Regions from separate parts of the Clostridioides sp. ZZV15-6383 genome, predicted to be linked through region 1. Evidence: riboswitches for the same ligand, from Rfam matches in the RefSeq annotation. Region 1 holds a riboswitch; the other holds the start of a gene.
What was found. A riboswitch is a leader RNA that binds a small molecule or an ion and turns the genes downstream of it on or off. The one in region 1 is predicted to bind cyclic di-GMP.

Region 1 (4,224 bases):
AAACTCTCATCTAAACTATCTTCTGTATTAGTACCATTGTTATTTCCTTGGTTATTCATGTTAGCATCTACACCTTGAACATTATTTGTAGCAGATTTAGATGAATTTTTCGACCTAGTTTCCTTTATAGCAACTTTATCAGGGTCAATTTTTATTTCAGTTTTTTCAGCTGTATCAAAACTTAAATCAGCATTTACTGTGACTTTTACTTTTCCTGTGCCAAATATTGGCTCTAGCATTTCTAAAATAGATTTTTCCAGCTGTTTATTTAATGCTTGTTCAGACGCCTTATTTTTATCAACACTAATACCACTATTTATTGGTTGATTATTTGCATCAACTTCTTCATCATCTAAAATACCTTCAGATAATAAATTCATTTTGTTATCAATGACCTGAACATTTTTCTCTGGTATATTTGTAACACTTCCTGATATAAGCGCCATAACCGATTTTATTTGATTTTTCTCTAAAGTTGTTCCTGGCTTTAACATCAAATAAACTGCTGCACTTCCTGGAACAGCCTCCTTCTCAAATACTGATGACTCTCCAAATGTTATATGTACTCTAGTATCTTCCACTTGTGGAAAACTCTTGATTGTTTTTTCTATTTCACCTTGCATCATTCTTTGTTTCTTAATTTGAAACTCTTCATCAGTAAGCCCTATTGATGAACTATCATCCATTAGTGCAAATCCTTTAGAACCACCTGTAAGACTTGGTGCTAACTCCAGTCTTAACTTATCAACTTCTGTTCTAGGTACATAGATTGTACTTCCCTTTACCTTAGTATCTATCTTTCTAGATTCTAACTCTGCTGATATATCTGCAGCATCTTGAACATCTAGTTCTGAAAATAAGACTGCATACTTATTTTTACTTGCAGATATTGCTGTAAATACTAGCGCTAAACATATAGCAATAATTCCTATACCTAATGCTATCTTAGTTCCCTTTTTTAGAGAACTTATCTTTGTCCTAGATTTAGCAACTTGCTCCTTAATCTTATTTTTAAAACTGGCTATCATTGATTATTACTCCTGTTCAAAAGGCTAAATTTGTACTTTATTCATTTCTTGATATGCATCATGAATCTTATTTCTAACTTCTATTAAATATTGCATAGATAGCTGTGCTTCTTGACCTATTAACATAACTTCATGCATAGAAACATCTTCGCCTTTTATAAATTTTTCTTTCATATTGTCTGCTGTTACTTGTTGAAAATTAACTTTATCTATAGTATCTATTATTACATCTTCAAAGTTCTTCTTTTCTTCTTCATTATTAAGATTTAACGGTTTTGTTTCTCCAATCAAGTTATCTAACTTTGCACCTTGCATTAAATTGTTAATTTGTGTAATTGGCATAATTTATCCCTACTTTCCGATTTCCAAAGCTTTCGATATCATAGATTTCTGAGCATTCAATGTATCTATGTTAGAATCATATGCTCGTGAAGCTGTTATTAAATCTGTCATTTCAACCAATATATTTACATTTGGATATTCTACATATCCATTTGGCTTTGCATCTGGATGAGATGGGTCATATACTTCTTTAAGAGGTGATTTATCATCTTCAACAGATGTGACTTTAACTCCTAGCATACCTAATTTATTATCATAATTTTCTTCAAATGAAACGACTTTTCTCCTATATGCTTCTCCATTTGGACCTCTTGTAGCATTTATATTAGCTACATTGGATGATATGATATCCATTTTCAAACTTTCTGCTGTTAATCCACTAGCAGAAATTCTCATTCCACTGAACACACTCATCTTCTAATTACCTCCCACTTATTATTGATTTAGTCATTGCTATTTTTCCATTTGCAAAACTTATCAAAGCATTATATTGTAATGTTGCCATTGCTTGATTTACTTTTTCCTCTTCTATGTCTACATTATTACCATCTACTCTTAATCCTTTAGAATTATCTGTTTTTTCTTCTATTTTGGGCATGGTATCATTTAATGTTTCTTCAAAAGTTACATAGTGTCTTTTATAACCTTCAGTATTTATATTTGCTACATTATTTGCTATTGTCTGGCTTCTTAGGTTAGTTGCATCTAATCCCATTTTTATAATGTCATATGTATTCACACTCACTCCTCCTCAAAATATATTTTATCTATTTTATTTATTAATAAAAAATGAAGTTGCTATATTACAAAAAATAACTTCTTTATTTATCTAAATTAAATCCATTTCCACTAGATTAATACGGTAATATATACATTTAGTAAGAAAACTAATATCTTTCCAGTGAATCTCATTGAAAATATAAAAAAATTTTAATATGTATTTAAATATTTCTTCAGAAAGTTGCCTTTTTTTGTAAAATAGTAACTTTTTAAGATAATTTATCTTTATTTCAAGTTATAATTGGTAAAATATGTTATTATATGTACTTTCTACTGCAATAAAATAACTTTCCCATAACAAAATGACTGCCAAAAAGGCAGTCATTCCAGACTCCTCCTACGTATACAATATACTTAGGACTCTTTTTGGCAACTGGCTGACATAGCTTGTATATACAAACCTTAGTCCCTATAGCTTTGCGTCACTAGATTTCTCCAGATTTGCCTATTTAGTTTTAACTTAAGTATACAATAAATAACAAATTTTTTAAATATTTTTTTAAATATTTTTTCTATATAATTTTTTAATTTAATTTCTAATATCAATATTATTTTTAATATACTTATATTTATAACATTTAACTTATATAATGTATATATATATTAAAAATATACAAAAATTTACAATATAAAATAAATTTATTCTAAGTTCACCTTTTATGCCAATCTTATTAAAATAATCTATTCTAACATTATTTTCCAATTTAACATTTAAGCATTCATATTTCTTTTAAATTTTTCTTTCTATTCCCTCTTTCGTTGTTAAAAAACTTGTATTTTTTCACTACTTTTGATAAATTTTATTTTAGACTTGTTATATATGAATACAATTTAAAATGTCATATAAGCTAACAGAATAAAACAATAAAGGGTCAAACTTTAATTAATTTGCCCTTTTATCATTTTATATTTATCGAAATTGATAGGTTTTTAACTATTTTCCAAACCTAAATTTACCTACTTATGAATTGATTTTAATTAAATATGATTATTTAAAACATATTCTAGTATATTAGTATGTATTTTTTCACCACAACTGCCGTCTGTATTTGATAGTACACTATTTAAAGAATTTAATCTTTGATTTAGCTTATAGTCATTATTGTTTTTTACTAAGTTCATAAATTTTATTAAATCCATTCCATCTTCTCCCACTACATAATTTGAAAATATATCAAAGATTCTTGAATCATAATATTCATGTTCCATATTTATATCATAAATTAATATAGGTTTCTTTGTTTGAATATATTCTATTAATACAGAAGACCTATCTGTTATTAAAGCATGAGATAAGTTGAATGATTCATAGTAAGATACAGAGTCATCTAAAATAATATTATTTTTTGTAGATATTGAATCTAACAAAACTTTGTATCTATTAAAACATTCTGGAACTTTAGATTTTACATACTCAAGTTCTAAGGGATGTGGTCTATATATAAGACCATACTCTTGGCTATTTTCAATAATATCAAACACATTTTCAATCTCATCAATAACACCATCTTTACCATTAGGTATTTTCATTAGATTAGTTGTCCATAATAAAATGATTTTACCCTTTAATTTAGATTCATATTCTTTATTTATATTATTCTGTTTTAAATTGTAAATTAAAGAATCAAATTTCGGAGACCCAATTGTTAATATTTTATTTTTATTTATACCACTACATTCTGCTATAATTTCAAATGCAGGAGATTGCACAATAACCTTATCAAAATTTCTAGATGCTATCAATCCATAAAAATTTAAGTAAAAACTAACAGGATAAGTTCCAGATATTCCATAAGCAACATATACAAGCATATTAGTATATCGTTTCAAGTTATAAGAAAAATAATTACTATCTACCATAGTCGCATTGTTACAGTCATCATATTGATTATGAACATATATTATATCAGGCTTTTCCTTAGATAAATCAAAATCATCATAATGTATTATTGGAACATCTTCAGGAAAATCATTACCTTCATATGCATATATTTGAGTTATACCATTAGGCGTATCAATTAACTTGTAATAAGGTATGGGAACTACATAGCAGTCACACTTCTCATCCAAAACC
Region 2 (4,224 bases), on a different contig from region 1:
TACAATAATAAATGGACTTAATGATAGTTTTTCTGATACTTCTATAATCTCACTAATAGTTGGATTATTTAACTTATTAAGTTCATCTAAAAAATATTTCTCCATAATATACCTCCTATCTTATTTTGATTCAATTTCTTTTTTAATAAAATATTCTGCTAATTCACATGGTTCAATGGAAAGGGCTTTTGAGAGTGATATAATTTGTTTTACTGTTGGGCTATGTACAAAATATTCCTTCTCTAGGTCAGAAATATAACTTTGGCTTATATTAGCCAATTTACTCAGCTGATTTTGAGTTAGTTTTTTTGATTTACGATTAGATTTTAACACATTTTTCATATTATTATACTGAAAAAACATATTTAAATTTGTATACATACATATTTATTTAAATATACATTAATGTTTTGTTCAACAATTAATCACCCCCTCTTACATTATATGTCGAAAAATAGAAAAATAAATAATTTTTTTAATAATATATATTTAGAAAATACTGGAAAATATTAAAAATATCATAATTCTATAGATTTAAAATGAAAATATATTGTACGTATGTAGAATAATTTATATTTTATAAAATATATAAGGTAATATGTAAAAAAAACACTGAAATATAGGTCGTACCAATATTTTTGAAGTAATTTTTTGTGCTAAAATGTAAATAAGTTAAAAGATTAATTATAGGGTAAAAGATTATTCTTAGGGGGAAATGGTATGATAGAAAAAGAACTTGAAGAAAAAATGAAAAAAGAAATGATTCATATTATAAAAATTATTCGTAATGAAAGAGTTCTTGAATTTACTTATCAATATTTAAAACGAATAGAAAAAAAAATAGCCCATTAACAGGGTTATTTTTTTATGATACCTTTAATAAGTTTTTCTATTATTTCTAAATACTCATCATCTAACTCTGGTAATAACTCAATAATATTTCTCATTTTAGATTTGTTATCAAGAGCTATATCTGAAAAAATATCTGGTAATATTTGTAGCAATAATTTTTCTTCTGATTCACTTAAATAATCTCTATCTTTATTACCAACTCCATAAAGAAGCCAGTCCTTATTTATATTAAATTTAGAACAAAAGTGGTTAACATATAATTTACTAGCCACCATACGACCGTTTTCAATATTTGCAACTACATTTCTAGTGACACCTAATATTTCTCCGAGTTGCTCTTGAGTTAGATTTTTTTCTCTTCTTATTTCAACAAATCTTGTTTTTGTATCTTTATCTATTTCGCACATAAAATCACCTCTTTAGATTATTATACCATTGAATTATGTGTTAGGCTACACAACTATTTTATTAAAGGTGTATATTATTACATTTATCTATTGAAAAAAATAATAAGCAATGGTATAATGTGTACATATACACCAATATGGCTATATAATTGTATATATACACACGCAAAGAGGTGGTTTTATGAAAGATAAAGAGAATTTAATAGCAAGAATAAAAAGTCATTTATATGAAGTAAAAGATGTAAATGATTTGGATAATATAGAAAAATTAGCATATTGGTTTCATTCATTACAAAATTCATCTACTAATAATAAAAAATCTGATGAAAAAGAGAAAACTAATGTAGATGTAAATAATTTATAGCTTAATTTGTGACACAATAAAAATTATTGTGTTAATTTTTAAAATATATTATTTATTTTAAATAAAAAAACAAAGAAGGTGATTTTTAATTGAAAAAAAATAAATTATCTGTATTAAGAGAAAAAAGTGGTCTTACAAAAACTGATGTTGCTATATTTCTAAACATGACAACATCTGGAATTACAGGAATTGAGAGGTCTACAAAAATAAGTTTAGATAAAGCTATAAAACTATCTAAAATATACGGTGTTTCTATTTATGATATCTTTAATGCGAGTAGAGAATTTATGGAAGCATAAAAACTGAATATAAGGGCAAAGCTAGAGAAATTTAGTGACGCAAAACTATAGGGACTAAGGCTAATTAGCTAAGTCAGCCAGTTGCCGAAAAGAGATTGTCTTTTTGTAACTTAATATAAAAGATGCTCTAAGGTATCTTTTTTTTAGTTTGTAATTGAATTGGCAAAAAATATGTTAACAAACTAAAAATGTCCCAAAATGTAACAAATGTAATAAAAATTAAATAACTCTATATTTATGTACTTTTTTAAGGAGGAGTAAGTTGAGAGAATTAGATAAAGAAAAAATAAGACATCTATATTTAAAAGGACATAATGCAAAAGAAATTTCAATTTTATTAAAAGTAAACTTTGAAAGTGTAAGAAAATGCATAAGTAGAAATTTTGCTCATTTGAAAGATATACATAAAAAGAATAGTGATTCTGCTGTAGATAAGGTAAAAGAACTATATTCAGAAGGGTATAATGCGAGGGAAATAGCAGATATTTTAAATAAAGAAGCAAATACAGTTAAATTATACATCTATAGAAATTGTGTGGATTTAAAAAATATACATAAAAAGAATAATGAAAAGGTAGTAGATATAGAAACAGTAAAAAGATTATATACAAAAGGATATAAAGCAAAAGAAATAGCAGACATTTTAAATAAAGAAGCAAATACAGTTAATTTATGCATCTATAGAAATTGTGTAGATTTAAAAAATATACATAAAGAAAATCGAATAATAAGAAAAGATACATTGAAATTATTAGACAGGCATAATAAGACTCATATAAGTGATAGTTCCTTTCTTAAATATAATAGACAAAGTTATGAAAATGATAGAAATGGTAATTTAAAGTTTAATGATAAAAGGGGTTTAAAACCATATGACATACCTAAAAAATATAAAAAAAAAATATATTGATATTTTTAGTATCTAATTAAAAAAGTCTCCAGGGGACTTAGAATGTGAGGGTAATATTATGATTAGAGGAGTTGTTTATTTATGCAAAGATGTTTATTGATATAATAATGAAATCTTTTTTTAAACTTATTTTCTTAGGAACACTTGGAGGGATAAATATATTTATTGTATTAAAATTTAAAGAGGCTATGTATAAGTAATTCCATAAAACTGAACCTGTATATGGAATTTATTAAATAGATTTTATATACAGGTTCAGTTTCAAATAAAATATTTTAGGAGACGGATAGTTGTCTCCTTCCCCCTCTTTTTTACAGAAAATAAGAATTTTCATATCTAATAAATTAATTAAACTTTAGTTAGGAGAGAACAATATCTTTTTAATTATACGATCTATTTTATTTTTATTTATATATGAGTAATACAAATTTTGCAATATTTTTAATATGGATTTTAGCTATAGTTTTAGTGTGTTTTGGCGACTTTGGTATCAAACATAAAAGTAAAGTAAAAATAAGTAGGGGCTGGAGAATGATTATCGTAAGTGTGATAACTTTATCTAGTATGCATTACTTTGATAAAAACTCAAGATATAATCCAGATTTTAATTTCAAAAAAGTTTATATTTGTAATGATAAAGTAAACAAATATGATATTGTAGATGATATTTTATTTTCATCTTCTTATAAAGAAATAGATGATGATAGGAATTATATAATATTTGTAAATGAAAAAAATAAAGTTATAAAATATACAGGATTAAATAAAAAGTATCAAATTTTAAATTCATCTTTAAGAATGTATTCAAAAAAAAATGCTATATTTAAATTTGAGAAATTAAGATATAAGGATAAAACAGTATATGAATTAAAATAGTATTTTTAAAATTTGAAGTTTATAAATTGAGGTAATTTTTTAGTTGATAAATTTTCTAAAAAAGGAGTCCCTTGGGGCTTCTTTTTTAGCTGTTTTAAAGATTATGAAAATAAATTGAAAGGAGTTGAAAATAATGCTTGTTGTTGTACCATTGTCTTTATTAATGATAATTTTTCTTTTAGTTATTAATGTGATTTCTGAATCAAATTTAGATACTTGTATGAGTGAAGAGGATTATTAGTAAAAGAAAGAATTAGTTTTAAGCAATAAGAAAAATATTTAGGAGGTTTTTTGTGAATAACAATATAGCAAGAAGTAAAACTAGGAAAATTGACATAGGATCATCAGGACTTATTTTAATAGGACTGAGTATTATGTTGTTTTTAATTGTTTGGATAATGGAACTAATGAATAATTACTTAGAATTTCATTATATAAATTATACAAAAGAAATTTTAATTTTATCGAACATTTTTAAACTTACTTTAATAAGTGGAATATTTCTTTTCATAGTTC

Region 2: linked by a shared signal. The riboswitch ahead of KGF42_RS08590 (hypothetical protein) and the one ahead of flgB (flagellar basal body rod protein FlgB) in region 1 are both predicted to bind cyclic di-GMP.

The regions. Positions count from the first base shown of each region.
Region 1 is NZ_JAGWCV010000039.1:27,325-31,548, forward strand. It holds gene fliF (flagellar basal-body MS-ring/collar protein FliF) at 1-1,028, opposite strand, end outside; gene fliE (flagellar hook-basal body complex protein FliE) at 1,053-1,370, opposite strand; gene flgC (flagellar basal body rod protein FlgC) at 1,380-1,784, opposite strand; gene flgB (flagellar basal body rod protein FlgB) at 1,792-2,109, opposite strand; cyclic di-GMP riboswitch class I at 2,516-2,606, opposite strand; gene KGF42_RS13705 (CDP-glycerol glycerophosphotransferase family protein) at 3,129-4,224, opposite strand, start outside.
Region 2 is NZ_JAGWCV010000017.1:58,795-63,018, reverse strand. It holds gene KGF42_RS08615 (hypothetical protein) at 1-105, opposite strand, end outside; gene KGF42_RS08610 (helix-turn-helix domain-containing protein) at 121-363, opposite strand; gene KGF42_RS19830 (hypothetical protein) at 721-852, shown strand; gene KGF42_RS08605 (helix-turn-helix domain-containing protein) at 858-1,259, opposite strand; gene KGF42_RS08600 (hypothetical protein) at 1,441-1,623, shown strand; gene KGF42_RS08595 (helix-turn-helix transcriptional regulator) at 1,713-1,922, shown strand; cyclic di-GMP riboswitch class I at 1,927-2,011, shown strand; gene KGF42_RS08590 (hypothetical protein) at 2,185-2,832, shown strand; gene KGF42_RS08585 (hypothetical protein) at 3,364-3,708, shown strand; gene KGF42_RS08580 (hypothetical protein) at 4,002-4,224, shown strand, end outside.